DNA from 3 places in the Aneurinibacillus uraniidurans genome. Region 1 is predicted to be linked to each of the others. Evidence: a T-box and tRNA genes for the amino acid it is inferred to sense, from the RefSeq annotation. Region 1 holds a T-box; the other regions hold tRNA genes.
The links. A T-box is a leader RNA that pairs with one kind of tRNA and senses whether it is charged. The one in region 1 lies ahead of tyrS (tyrosine--tRNA ligase), so its partner is inferred to be a tRNA-Tyr.

Region 1 (4,560 bases):
TCTCTGCCGTTTCCTGCCATTTTATCTCCACTTCTTCTTTCTCTTCATACACCTGCTGGAACTGTGGGTAGAAGATGCCTTTCAGCAAAAAGAAGTAGCCGAAAAACTTGTATACATGCCCAACTAAATTCTCAATGTCATCCACTTTTTTGTAGAGCGTAAACGCTACCTCGCCAATCAAAATAAAGCAAATACCCGTCATCACAACAAGCAGGTCGCCACTCTTATTCTTTTTATAATACCTCCAGAGCAAAACGACATTGCCAATATGAAGCAGACTAATCGAGTATTCAAGGATAAGCTTCAGCGGCGTAACCCCTTGTCCCTCTTTTACAAGTAAAGGAAAATCCGTGATGAAATAAGCAACCGCAATGAGGACAAACGCCATATATACACAAGCAAAAAGTAACAATCTGATTCGCGATTGCAAAAAAGAAACCTTATTAAAATCTTTGTAGAGAATAAACGTAAGTCCGATACTTTCTGTCGTTCGTGCTGCAATCCATAACCAGGTCGCCCGCGCCACCGCATATCTCTCATCAAAAAAAGGCATTCCTTTAAATGCAAACGTATGGAGAAGATCGAATACTCCTACACATAAAAACACAATACCAATTAGGAAATAGCTTCGATTTTGATTATGCGAATACGTCAGCCATGCCTGCATGAAAATTGAAAAAGAAACAAAGATACTGAAAAATTCTAAAGAAGTATGTGAGACAAGGAAGTGTGATCGATCATAAAACGAAAAATGATGCATAGGATGCAAGTTAATGATAAGAAAAATAATAACCCCCATCCCTATCCATATACCTGTTTTTCTCTCCTGCCTTTTTACCAGGATTTCATTCATTATGAGAACTCCCTCTTTGTAAATCTGTTGTTATTCTATTTCTTCATTTTAGTAGTCTATTAGCAAAAAAGAAAGTCTTTCTCCCTAATCCATTCGACTTTTCTCGCCATTATATGCAAAAGAGACCTGCCCAATTATGACAGATCTCCTACTTTCCTAGCCCAATTTCACTTTTGCAAATTTTCGTTTGCCGACTTGTACAATCATACCATCTTCTACGGCTACATGATCATCAACCGACTCGACTTTTTCTTCATTAATCTTGACAGCTCCCTGCTGCACCATGCGACGCGCTTCACCGTTCGTTGGCACCAGCTCAAGTACAGACAATAGTTTTACAATCCACAGCTTGCCATCCTCGAGTTCAGCTATCGCTACCTCTTTTTCCGGGATATCAGTCGGCAGAGCACGCTGCTGGAATACCGTTTTGAAATGGTTCTCTGCTTCATTGGCAGCCTCCTCACCGTGATACATCTGTACGAACGTACGCGCCAAACGCATTTTTGCATCGCGTGGGTGGATGGAACCATCGGCAAGCCCTTGTTGTAGTTCGGTCAGTTCTTCAAGTGTGATATCTGTTGCCAGCTCGTAGTATTTGACCATCAACTCATCTGGAATTGACATCGCTTTGCCGTAAATTTCGTTCGGTGCTTCACTAATGCCGATATAGTTGCCAAGGCTTTTGCTCATCTTCTGTACGCCATCAAGCCCTTCAATAATTGGCATCGTAATCGCACACTGTTGTTCCTGACCGTATTCTTTCTGTAACTGGCGTCCCATCAGCAGATTAAACTTCTGGTCTGTTCCACCAAGCTCAACGTCACTCTCAAGTGCCACGGAATCATAGCCTTGCATAAGCGGATAGAAAAACTCATGAATGCTGATCGGCAGGTTGTTCGTGTAGCGCTTCTCAAAATCATCGCGCTCAAGCATGCGTGCTACAGTTGTTTTAGCCGCCAGTGTTACAACATCAGCGAACGTCAGCGGTGCCAGCCATGTGCTGTTGTAGTTTACTTCGATTTTATCAATATCAAGAATTTTGGCGAACTGTTCCACGTATGTCGCCGCATTCACCTTTACTTCTTCTTCTGTCAGCGGCTTGCGCGTCTCTGACTTGCCGGTCGGGTCACCGATGCGGCCCGTAAAGTCGCCAATGAGAATCTGCACCGTATGACCCATCTCTTGGAACTGGCGTAGCTTGTGCAACACTACCGTATGTCCAACATGAATATCAGGTGCGGACGGATCAAGTCCAAGCTTTACTTTCAATGGTACGCCAGTTGCTACCGAACGTTCCACCTTTTTACGCATTTCTTCTTCCGGCACGATCTCGGCCACACCACGGCAGATAATAGCCATTTGGCGGTCAACTTCCTGCTTCTGCTCATCTGTCAGTACAATTTTTGTTTGCTCTTGACTCATTTTTTTCCCTCGCAATCATAAGTTAGATAAAAATAAAAAAAGCCCGCCCCCAAAAAGGGACGAGCTAGCTCGCGGTACCACCCTTACTTGAGGACAAGCCTGTCCTCCACTCATCTGATAACGGCCGCTGGTATGCGCCCGTCCACCTAATCGGCGGAATCACTCCTGCACTGTACTTCACCTGTCTGCAAGGACCGATTCGCAGCTTCCATCGGCTCTCTGATGCTCCTTATACAGACTGCTACTGCGGTGCATTCACTGTGACATATAGCTATAATCATAACTGTTACTCCCATCATAACGAAAAATCGTCACGAAAAGCAACCTTTATCCGTATGAAACGTCTTTATGATATAATGTTCCTGTTATAGGTAAGGGGGAATTCCATGGATAAACAAAGCGGTTCTGCGAACACGCCCGAAGAACCGAAGAAAAAGAAAAAAAGTGCCTGGAAAAGCATTCTACTTGTATTGCAGATCGGCACCATTCTCTTTTTTATGGGTGTTCTATTTGCCGGTGCAGCAGCGGCCGGCTATGTCGCGTCGCTTGTTAAAGACGATCCGGTTCGTAGTTACGATGAGATTCATCAAAAAATCTCAACAAACAACTTAACCGGCTTCGCATATTTTGCAGACAAGACGCTTATTGGTCAGCTTATTACAACAGAAGACAGGCGCCTTGTCTCACACACAGAGGTATCGCCTCACCTGATTGATGCCATTATTTCTACTGAAGACAAATATTTTTATGAACACAAGGGTATTGTCCCATCTGCGATTGCTCGGGCTGGCATCCAGCAGATCACCGGCGCTCCAGTTCAGACCGGGGGAAGTACACTGACCCAACAGCTCGTTAAACAAACGATTCTTTCGCCTGAGCAAACAATGCAGCGAAAATTTCGCGAGATGTTTCTCGCTTTGCGCGTAGAACGCATGTTTACGAAAGACCAAATTCTTGACGCCTATATCAATAAGATGTATTTCGGCAAAAATGCGAATGGTTCTAATGTATATGGCGTACAGGCTGCAGCCAAGGGGATTTTTGGGGTTGATGCGAAAGACCTGAACATTCCACAAGCTGCCTATCTAGCCGGGATGCTGCAAGCTCCTTCTTCGTACATTCCATTTAAGAACATCAAGAAAAATGGTCTTAAACTCGGCAAAGAGCGACAGAAGCTTGTATTGAGCCGCATGCTAGAAAACGGAAAAATTACAAAGCAAGAATACGATGAAGCGATTGCGTACGATATTGAGGCACACTTAGCTAAACCATCGCGCAAAGCATTTGAGAAGTACCCATATTTAATGATGGAAATTGAACAACGGGCCGCTGAACTGCTCGTTGAACAGGACATTGCCAAAAATCCGGATCTTAAAAAAGAATCGTTCAACAAGCTTGTCGAGGAAAAACGGATTGCTGTACGCCAGGGCGGGTACCACATCTACACGACCATTAACAAAAATGTGTATGAAAAAATGCAGCAAATCGCAGCAAATCCCGCGAACTTCGGACCAGATCGGCCAGCCATTGACGGCAAGCCTATGCCTGAACAAGTCGGCGGAATTCTCATCAACAACAAGACTGGTGCAATTCTCGGCATGATGGAAGGCCGTAATTTTGAAACAGAAAAAACAAATCATGTGACGGCACTTCGTCAGCCGGGCTCTACAATCAAACCGCTTGCCGTATACGGACCAGCCATTGAAGAAGGCATCGTATCACCAAGTTCAACGGTAGTGGATGAAGAAACGGTCTTCCCAGGTGGCTATACACCAAAAAATGCGAATAACACGTTTAAAGGCCCTGTTACGGTACGCGATGCGCTGAAGTGGTCCCGCAACGTGCCTGCAGTTAAAGTTTATTTCAAAACTGGCGTTCGCAAGTCGCTTAGCTACGTGAAAAAAATGGGGGTAACTTCGCTTGTAGATAGTGATTATTACTTACCAAGTGCACTTGGCGGCCTTACATATGGGATCTCTGTAGAAGAGATGACGAATGCGTATGCCACATTTGCCAACGAAGGACAATTTGTCGATGCGTATTTAATCCAACGCATTGAAAATAGTGACCACGAAGTCGTATATGAACACAAAGCGAAGCCTGTTCCCGTATTCTCGCCACAAACAGCCTTGCTTGTAACCGATATGCTCCGGGATGTTATCTCAAGCGGCACAGGTACACGCGTACTCCGTTCTATCAACGGCCACGATGTAGCGGGTAAAACTGGAACAACGCAGGATGAGCGAGACAAATGGTTTGTCGGCTATACGAAAGACATATCCCTT
Region 2 (4,560 bases), 1.4 Mb from region 1:
GATTGTACGACATTTTCGCCGCGAATTTCTTTTACTTCTGTATTCCAGATGAACTCGATTTTTTCATTTTCAAATGCACGCTTCTGTAAAATTTTCTGAGCACGCAGTTCACCCCGACGATGAATGATGGTTACTTTAGAGGCAAAGCGCGTAAGAAAAACACCTTCTTCTACCGCAGAATCGCCTCCGCCCACGACAACCAGTTCCTTGTTGCGGAAAAATGCGCCATCACATACCGCGCAGTATGATACACCTCGTCCAGCTAATTCTTTTTCACCGGGTACGCCAAGTTCGCGATGCTCCGCACCAGTTGCAATAATTAACGATTTTGCTTTGAATTCTTTCTCGCCTACTTTAACGGTTTTGTACGGTTCATCGTCAATTACCTCTGTAATGTCTCCATACTGGTATTCCGCACCAAATTTTTTCGCATGTTCGAACATTTTAGTAGATAAATCCGGGCCGAGAATGGACTCGTAGCCTGGATAGTTCTCAATTTCTTCTGTATTGGCCATTTGACCACCCGGAATTCCTCGCTCAAGCATCAGGGTGCTCATATTCGCACGGGATGTGTATACAGCTGCTGTCATCCCTGCCGGACCGGCACCAGCAATGATTACATCATATACTTTTTGTTCACTCATCGTTACAACCTCCCATTTATCAATATCATACCCAATCATAGGTTCAATACTCTTATTCATCGATATATTTCGATTTAATGTGTTTATCATATATCGGTTTGCCAAACTTGTCTACTACTATACTACACTTCTCTACAAACATATACCCCGGTATGTACCGGGGTTCACGTATATGCTTATTTTTTGTTGATTTTATCCTTATTCCGTAAATGATCTGCATACTTCGCATAAAAGTCGATAATTTTTGGTCAGTGAGACCGCCGAAACACCATAGCGGCTGGCCACTTCTTCCTTCGTCACACTACGATTATGCAATTGTGCAACGGCATACTCCAGTGAAGCTGCCCATGTCTCCTGTTTGCGGATCACAGGAATATTCGGGTAAGCCTGCGCGAGATAGTCAAACCATAGGGCACGTGCTTCCTGCTGTTCGAGCAGATCATACTGATCTTGCATATGATGTTCGAGACAGTCAATAACCTGCTGCCATTTATCATGCCATACGGGAAGAGAGTGAACATGGGGATTAACCTGTACAAGATGTTCCCGATCTTCCATAACAGCACGATACGGCTCAGCTGCTCCCATCTTCTGAAGCACCAAGATCACAGCTTCTTTCAAATGGTCGTCCTCTACTGGATTCAACAGAAATTGACGAAGCGCTTCCTCAATCTCGTCATCTTGCAAATATTCCGCCGCATGTATGACCTGCAGCTTCGTGTCTTGATCCCCGAAGCGAAGCGCCCAAAGAAACGAGGCGCGAATAAGCGGATCTTTCTTACATTTCTCACTCAACTCACGCGCGGCTTCTATTCGAAGGATATCATCGGAAATCGGTGTTTGGTAATGGTAGGAAGCCCCTGGCAATGCCGACTGACCATTCCGCTTCTGTTCCACCTGAGTCAAGTAATAGGCGGCAATGGACTCATCAGGATCAAGACGCTCGATTTTTTTCCAGAGGCTTTCTGCCTCGTCAAAGCGGCCGGTATTATAAGCAGCTACTGCACCATAATGAAGCAGATGTACGTCTCCCAGTCCTGTTTGCGCAATCATTTTACTAAAAAGAAAGTATGCTGCTTCATCCTCCCCTAAGATTCCAAGCGTTGTAGCAAGTTTATAGGATTGATCAAAATGATACGGCACAATTTTTTTCAGTAGGGTAAGTAGATCAAGAAGTTTCTCTTTGTCCCGCAGATGGGAGTAAAATACGGCGAGGTTACAGAGAGCATGTATGTTGTGCGGTTCTTCTTCCAGGACAGAAAGAATCGTATCCATTGCTTTTTCAAAGCGGCCCATATAATAGAAACATAACGCCAGATTATTACGCGCAGCAATGAAATCGGGGTGTTCTGTATGAATTTTGATAAGTATTTTAGATGCCTCGGAGAAACGTCCTTCTTCTAGCAGGCGGCGAGCACGATCATGCAAAAGGGTAACTTCCTGATTTTCTCCCGTTTCACGCTCTCGCGGTATCGATTGAAGCTGAAAATCAATATAGTCAAGCAGATCCTCGGCTTCTTCTGTATATAAAGAATCAGGAGCTAGTTCGAGATATTTTGCTACATATTGTTCGGCCAACTCAAACTCCAGCAAGTTAGCATAATTGCTGGCGAGATAAAAATAGCATTCATTTATTTTACAATCAATTTCTTCAAGTACATGCCAGAGTATACGATTTGATTCATCGTACTTTTCCAGTTCAGCGAGTACGCCAGCCATACTGCAGTAATAGTCTGGATTGTTCGGTTCCAGTTCAATGGCTTTCCGAAAATAACGGAGCGCTTTCTGGAAGTTAAGCTTATCGAGATATTTGAGCGCACGATTATTATAAAATGTTGCATCCATACGAATGGGAACAATCTTGCCTTCTTTTTTTGGCGCGTATTGCTGCTTGGCCATATGCCCCTCCATTTTCTTTTGCTTATTTGTTAAGTATAGCATACTGCCTCTTCCATTCTCTAGATAAGAGCCAGTCCTTGAACATAAAAAAGCTACTCCCATGTGGAGTAGCTATAAAGTGATGAGCCATACTGGACTCGAACCAGTGACACCCTGATTAAAAGTCAGGTGCTCTACCAACTGAGCTAATGGCTCGCTATAAAATGGCTGGGGTACCTGGATTCGAACCAGGGAGTGACGGAGTCAAAGTCCGTTGCCTTACCGCTTGGCTATACCCCAATAAAACTGGTGGAGGGGGACGGATTCGAACCGCCGAACCCACAGGGAGCGGATTTACAGTCCGCCGCGTTTAGCCACTTCGCTACCCCTCCGAAAATATAGAAAGTAAAACCTTTAGTAAAAATGGTGCCGGCGAAAGGACTTGAACCCTCAACCCCCTGATTACAAGTCAGGTGCTCTACCAGTTGAGCTACACCGGCATATGGTGGCTCGGGACGGAATCGAACCGCCGACACGAGGATTTTCAGTCCTCTGCTCTACCAACTGAGCTACCGAGCCATAAAACGATGTTTGAATAAATGGCGGAGCCGACGGGACTCGAACCCGCGACCTCCGGAGTGACAGTCCAGCGTGAACTCCAACTTCACCACGGCTCCGCATTTAAAATAAGGATGGAGGATGACGGGATCGAACCGCCGACCCTCTGCTTGTAAGGCAGATGCTCTCCCAGCTGAGCTAATCCTCCATATGGTGACCCGTAGGGGATTCGAACCCCTGAATGCATGCGTGAAAGGCATGTGAGTTAAGCCGCTTCTCCAACGGGCCATGGCTCCGCAGGCCGGACTCGAACCAGCGACCGATCGGTTAACAGCCGATTGCTCTACCGACTGAGCTACTGCGGACCAATAGGATGTTGGTCGTTCTGCGTTGTGCACAGGACGTGCGCTGCCTTTAGCAGAACCTCCATCATCAATGAAAGTGTGTAACACCTTCAAAACTGAATCGAAACGTAACGTAAGTTGTATTGGTTAAGCCCTCGACCGATTAGTATTCGTCAGCTCCGTACATTGCTGCACTTCCACCTCGAACCTATCTACCTCATCATCTATAAGGGGTCTTACCAGCTTATGCTGTGGGAAATCTCATCTTGAGGGGGGCTTCACGCTTAGATGCTTTCAGCGCTTATCCCGTCCGCACATAGCTACCCAGCTGTGCTCCTGGCGGAACAACTGGTGCACCAGCGGTGCGTCCATCCCGGTCCTCTCGTACTAAGGACAGCTCCTCTCAAATTTCCTGCGCCCACGACAGATAGGGACCGAACTGTCTCACGACGTTCTGAACCCAGCTCGCGTACCGCTTTAATGGGCGAACAGCCCAACCCTTGGAACCTACTTCAGCTCCAGGATGCGATGAGCCGACATCGAGGTGCCAAACCTCCCCGTCGATGTGGACTCTTGGGGGAGATAAGCCTGTTATCCCCAGGGTAGCTTTTATCCGTTGAGCGATGGCCCTTCCATGCGGAACCACCGGATCACTAAGCCCGACTTTCGTCCCTGCTCGACTTGTAGGTCTCGCAGTCAAGCTCCCTTGTGCCTTTACACTCTGCGAATGATTTCCAACCATTCTGAGGGAACCTTTGGGCGCCTCCGTTACCTTTTAGGAGGCGACCGCCCCAGTCAAACTGCCCGCCTGACACGGTCCTTCATCCCGGTAAGGGATGCAAGTGAGAAGGCCAGCATTGTCAGGGTGGTATCCCAAGGACGCCTCCCCCGAACCTGACGGTCCGGATTCAACGGCTCCCACCTATCCTGTACAAACAATACCAGCATTCAATATCAGGCTGCAGTAAAGCTCCATGGGGTCTTTCCGTCTTGTCGCGGGTAACCTGCATCTTCACAGGTAGTATGATTTCACCGAGTCTCTTGCCGAGACAGTGCCCAAGTCGTTACGCCTTTCGTGCGGGTCGGAACTTACCCGACAAGGAATTTCGCTACCTTAGGACCGTTATAGTTACGGC
Region 3 (4,560 bases), 560 kb from region 1:
CGACTGTTTAGCAAAAACACAGGTCTCTGCGAAGCCGCAAGGCGAAGTATAGGGGCTGACGCCTGCCCGGTGCTGGAAGGTTAAGGGGAAAGGTTAGCCGCAAGGCGAAGCTTTGAACCGAAGCCCCAGTAAACGGCGGCCGTAACTATAACGGTCCTAAGGTAGCGAAATTCCTTGTCGGGTAAGTTCCGACCCGCACGAAAGGCGTAACGACTTGGGCACTGTCTCGGCAAGAGACTCGGTGAAATCATACTACCTGTGAAGATGCAGGTTACCCGCGACAAGACGGAAAGACCCCATGGAGCTTTACTGCAGCCTGATATTGAATGCTGGTATTGTTTGTACAGGATAGGTGGGAGCCGTTGAATCCGGACCGTCAGGTTCGGGGGAGGCGTCCTTGGGATACCACCCTGACAATGCTGGCCTTCTCACTTGCATCCCTTACCGGGATGAAGGACCGTGTCAGGCGGGCAGTTTGACTGGGGCGGTCGCCTCCTAAAAGGTAACGGAGGCGCCCAAAGGTTCCCTCAGAATGGTTGGAAATCATTCGCAGAGTGTAAAGGCACAAGGGAGCTTGACTGCGAGACCTACAAGTCGAGCAGGGACGAAAGTCGGGCTTAGTGATCCGGTGGTTCCGCATGGAAGGGCCATCGCTCAACGGATAAAAGCTACCCTGGGGATAACAGGCTTATCTCCCCCAAGAGTCCACATCGACGGGGAGGTTTGGCACCTCGATGTCGGCTCATCGCATCCTGGAGCTGAAGTAGGTTCCAAGGGTTGGGCTGTTCGCCCATTAAAGCGGTACGCGAGCTGGGTTCAGAACGTCGTGAGACAGTTCGGTCCCTATCTGTCGTGGGCGCAGGAAATTTGAGAGGAGCTGTCCTTAGTACGAGAGGACCGGGATGGACGCACCGCTGGTGCACCAGTTGTTCCGCCAGGAGCACAGCTGGGTAGCTATGTGCGGACGGGATAAGCGCTGAAAGCATCTAAGCGTGAAGCCCCCCTCAAGATGAGATTTCCCACAGCATAAGCTGGTAAGACCCCTTATAGATGATGAGGTAGATAGGTTCGAGGTGGAAGTGCAGCAATGTACGGAGCTGACGAATACTAATCGGTCGAGGGCTTAACCAATATAAACTTGCGTTTCGTTTCGATTCAGTTTTGAAGGTGTTACACACTTTCAATGATGATGGAGGTTCTGCTAAAGGCAGCGCACGTCCTGTGCGCAACGCAGAACGACCAACATCCTATTGGTCCGCAGTAGCTCAGTCGGTAGAGCAATCGGCTGTTAACCGATCGGTCGCTGGTTCGAGTCCGGCCTGCGGAGCCATGGCCCGTTGGAGAAGCGGCTTAACTCACATGCCTTTCACGCATGCATTCAGGGGTTCGAATCCCCTACGGGTCATTTCAAGGAAGTTCTGCTAAAGTCGCGACGTCCTGTCGCGACGCAGAACCTAGTACATCCTTGTACGTCGGAGGATTAGCTCAGCTGGGAGAGCATCTGCCTTACAAGCAGAGGGTCGGCGGTTCGATCCCGTCATCCTCCATCCTTATTCTAAAGGAAGTTCTGCTAAGAGCAGGCACGCCCTGTGTCTAATGCAGAACGGTACATCCTGTACGTCGCCGGTGTAGCTCAACTGGTAGAGCACCTGACTTGTAATCAGGGGGTTGAGGGTTCAAGTCCTTTCGCCGGCACCATTTTTAAAATAGCGATTTATGTAATGCGGAGCCGTGGTGAAGTTGGAGTTCACGCTGGACTGTCACTCCGGAGGTCGCGGGTTCGAGTCCCGTCGGCTCCGCCATTTATTTAAACATCGTTTTATGGCTCGGTAGCTCAGTTGGTAGAGCAGAGGACTGAAAATCCTCGTGTCGGCGGTTCGATTCCGTCCCGAGCCACCATATGCCGGTGTAGCTCAACTGGTAGAGCACCTGACTTGTAATCAGGGGGTTGAGGGTTCAAGTCCTTTCGCCGGCATTTATCTAAATATGGAGGGGTAGCGAAGTGGCTAAACGCGGCGGACTGTAAATCCGCTCCCTGTGGGTTCGGCGGTTCGAATCCGTCCCCCTCCACCAGTTTTATTGGGGTATAGCCAAGCGGTAAGGCAACGGACTTTGACTCCGTCACTCCCTGGTTCGAATCCAGGTACCCCAGCCACTTTATAGAGAGCCATTAGCTCAGTTGGTAGAGCACCTGACTTTTAATCAGGGTGTCACTGGTTCGAGTCCAGTATGGCTCACCATTTTTAACATGGTGAACACAATATGCGGGTGTGGCGGAATTGGCAGACGCACTAGACTTAGGATCTAGCGCTTCGGCGTGGGGGTTCAAGTCCCTCCACCCGCACCATACATGCGGACATAGCTCAGTTGGTAGAGCACGACCTTGCCAAGGTCGGGGTCGCGAGTTCGAGTCTCGTTGTCCGCTCCATTTAATCTTAATAATGTGCCCGTAGCTCAATCGGATAGAGTGTCTGACTACGAATCAGAAGGTTGGGAGTTCGAGTCTCTCCGGGCACGCCACTTGCCGATGTGGCGGAATTGGCAGACGCGCACGACTCAAAATCGTGTTCCTTCGGGAGTGTCGGTTCGACCCCGACCATCGGTACTCATACAAAAAGCACGTATCCTTAAAAAAGGATACGTGCTTTTTCTGTTACATCATGTTTTTTAGCATTGCCTGTACTGTTGGGTTTTGGAGTAGATTCATAATTTGGCCCATATCTACGTTTCCGAGTGCACTTGTTATCAGATTATCTCCTTTTGTTTTTCTTCTTTTCTTTGTTCCTTTTTTACGGGTATTGCTTTTTGTGGGACTGTTACTTTTTAGGAATGATTGAACGGCTGGATTTTGTAGCAGTTCAGCTATAGTAGCCAGATCGGATGCTTTGAATCCACCACTGGTAAGGTTGGCAAGTAAGGAACTTTTGCGGGGTTCTTCTTGACGTTTGCCAGTAAATAGGCTAAATAATGATCGGCGTGGACGATTTTGACGTTCTGTTCGTGAAACCGCCTGCTTATGAATGGCGGCTCTTTTTTTAGGATGACTTAATTCTTTCAACATGCCTTCGATTTTATCAACGCTTTGCTTTGTTTCATTCATGCGATTTTCCATCTGGCTTATACTTTGCTCGAGGTCAGTTAAGCGCTGGCTACCCGAAGAAGGGTGGTGTTTATGTGTCCTGATTTTTCTCTCTGCCATTTTTGCACCTCCTTTTATACGTGACGTGAAATTCACCTATCTCATCATATGTAAAGGCGGGTACAGGCGGTATAGGCTATGCACTCAGTTTCGTTTTTTATATACTTAAAGTAGGTGATGTAATTACTTGTAGACAAAGAAAGAAGGATCATAAAAATGGATGAACAGTATTTTTACCGTGATGTATGGGCAGAAATTGATCTTGATGCAGTAGGGGAGAATATGCGAACATTTCGGAAGCATCTCCCAGCCGAGACGAAGATCATGGCTGTTGTAAAAGCGGATGGATATGGACATGGTGCTTTTCAGATAGCTAATAAAGCGCTACGTGAAGGAGCGGAATGGCTTGCGGTTGCGCTCCTTGATGAAGCGCTTGAGCTGCGCATAAAGGGAATTACCGCGCCGATTTTGGTGCTTAGTTCATTTCCGGCTCGGGGTATTGCGTTAGCGCTCCAGCATGATATTGCTATGACTGTATACCAGATAGAGCTGTTAGAGGAGATCATACGTCAAGCGGAAGCCGCACGGAAAAAAGCACGTGTTCATATTAAACTTGATACTGGCATGGGACGTATCGGAATTCGTGAGGGAAGAGAGCTTTCTGCGTTTGCCGCACGTTGTCAGAGTGAATGGATTGAAGTAGAAGGTGTATTTACACACTTCGCCACAGCCGATGAAGAAAATCAGGCTTATACAATGGAACAGATGAGACGTTATGAGGAATTGGTAGCCTGTCTGGAAGCAGGAGGAATCCATCCGGCTCTTCTGTATACGAACAATACTGCAGCTACGATGTTCTATCCAGATAAAAGCCGTCATATAATCCGTCTGGGCATTAGTTTATACGGACAGTACCCGTCTTCTTATATGAAAAAAACGGGCATGAAGCTGCATCCAGTATTTCAGTGGAAAGCACGTCTCAGCCACGTTAAGCATGTGCCTGCGGGGACGAAGATTAGCTATGGTGCCACTCATATTACAACGAACGAGGCCGTTATTGCGACCGTTCCGGTTGGGTATGCGGACGGGTACAACCGACTGCTGTCGAATCGTGGGGAAGTGCTAATTCACGGACAGCGGGCTCCGATTGTTGGCAGAGTATGTATGGACCAGTTCATGGTTGATGTAACGGGGATAGAAGGTGTAGCAGTTGGCGATGAAGCCGTACTGATTGGAAGACAGGGAAGTGAAGAGATTACAGTCGATGAGATGGCTGACTGGCTTACTACGATTAATTACGAGGTCACATGCATGGTGAGTCGGCGTGTGCCACGGGTGTATGTCGAAAATGGGGTACGGATCGCGATGTCGAACCCGTTACTGTCGGATTTTTGTAAACAATAGCCAGCTAATCCACTGAA

Region 2: it encodes a tRNA-Tyr, which carries the amino acid that the T-box ahead of tyrS (tyrosine--tRNA ligase) is inferred to sense. The anticodon was not compared.
Region 3: it encodes a tRNA-Tyr, which carries the amino acid that the T-box ahead of tyrS (tyrosine--tRNA ligase) is inferred to sense. The anticodon was not compared.

The regions. Positions count from the first base shown of each region.
Region 1 covers NZ_CP116902.1:2,893,993-2,898,552, forward strand. The annotation lists gene PO771_RS14475 (sensor histidine kinase) at 1-853, opposite strand, end outside; gene tyrS (tyrosine--tRNA ligase) at 1,010-2,275, opposite strand; T-box leader at 2,328-2,543, opposite strand; gene PO771_RS14485 (transglycosylase domain-containing protein) at 2,662-4,560, shown strand, end outside.
Region 2 covers NZ_CP116902.1:390,705-395,264, reverse strand. The annotation lists gene trxB (thioredoxin-disulfide reductase) at 1-644, opposite strand, end outside; gene PO771_RS01950 (tetratricopeptide repeat protein) at 843-2,543, opposite strand; tRNA gene PO771_RS01945 (tRNA-Lys) at 2,666-2,738, opposite strand; tRNA gene PO771_RS01940 (tRNA-Gln) at 2,748-2,822, opposite strand; tRNA gene PO771_RS01935 (tRNA-Tyr) at 2,830-2,914, opposite strand; tRNA gene PO771_RS01930 (tRNA-Thr) at 2,947-3,022, opposite strand; tRNA gene PO771_RS01925 (tRNA-Phe) at 3,026-3,101, opposite strand; tRNA gene PO771_RS01920 (tRNA-Asp) at 3,123-3,199, opposite strand; tRNA gene PO771_RS01915 (tRNA-Val) at 3,216-3,288, opposite strand; tRNA gene PO771_RS01910 (tRNA-Glu) at 3,292-3,368, opposite strand; tRNA gene PO771_RS01905 (tRNA-Asn) at 3,370-3,445, opposite strand; rRNA gene PO771_RS01900 (23S ribosomal RNA) at 3,568-4,560, opposite strand, start outside.
Region 3 covers NZ_CP116902.1:3,457,503-3,462,062, reverse strand. The annotation lists rRNA gene PO771_RS17315 (23S ribosomal RNA) at 1-1,131, shown strand, start outside; tRNA gene PO771_RS17310 (tRNA-Asn) at 1,255-1,330, shown strand; tRNA gene PO771_RS17305 (tRNA-Glu) at 1,332-1,405, shown strand; tRNA gene PO771_RS17300 (tRNA-Val) at 1,475-1,547, shown strand; tRNA gene PO771_RS17295 (tRNA-Thr) at 1,623-1,698, shown strand; tRNA gene PO771_RS17290 (tRNA-Asp) at 1,726-1,802, shown strand; tRNA gene PO771_RS17285 (tRNA-Phe) at 1,824-1,899, shown strand; tRNA gene PO771_RS17280 (tRNA-Thr) at 1,903-1,975, shown strand; tRNA gene PO771_RS17275 (tRNA-Tyr) at 1,989-2,073, shown strand; tRNA gene PO771_RS17270 (tRNA-Gln) at 2,081-2,155, shown strand; tRNA gene PO771_RS17265 (tRNA-Lys) at 2,165-2,240, shown strand; tRNA gene PO771_RS17260 (tRNA-Leu) at 2,265-2,347, shown strand; tRNA gene PO771_RS17255 (tRNA-Gly) at 2,353-2,428, shown strand; tRNA gene PO771_RS17250 (tRNA-Arg) at 2,444-2,520, shown strand; tRNA gene PO771_RS17245 (tRNA-Leu) at 2,524-2,605, shown strand; gene PO771_RS17240 (hypothetical protein) at 2,654-3,199, opposite strand; gene alr (alanine racemase) at 3,356-4,543, shown strand.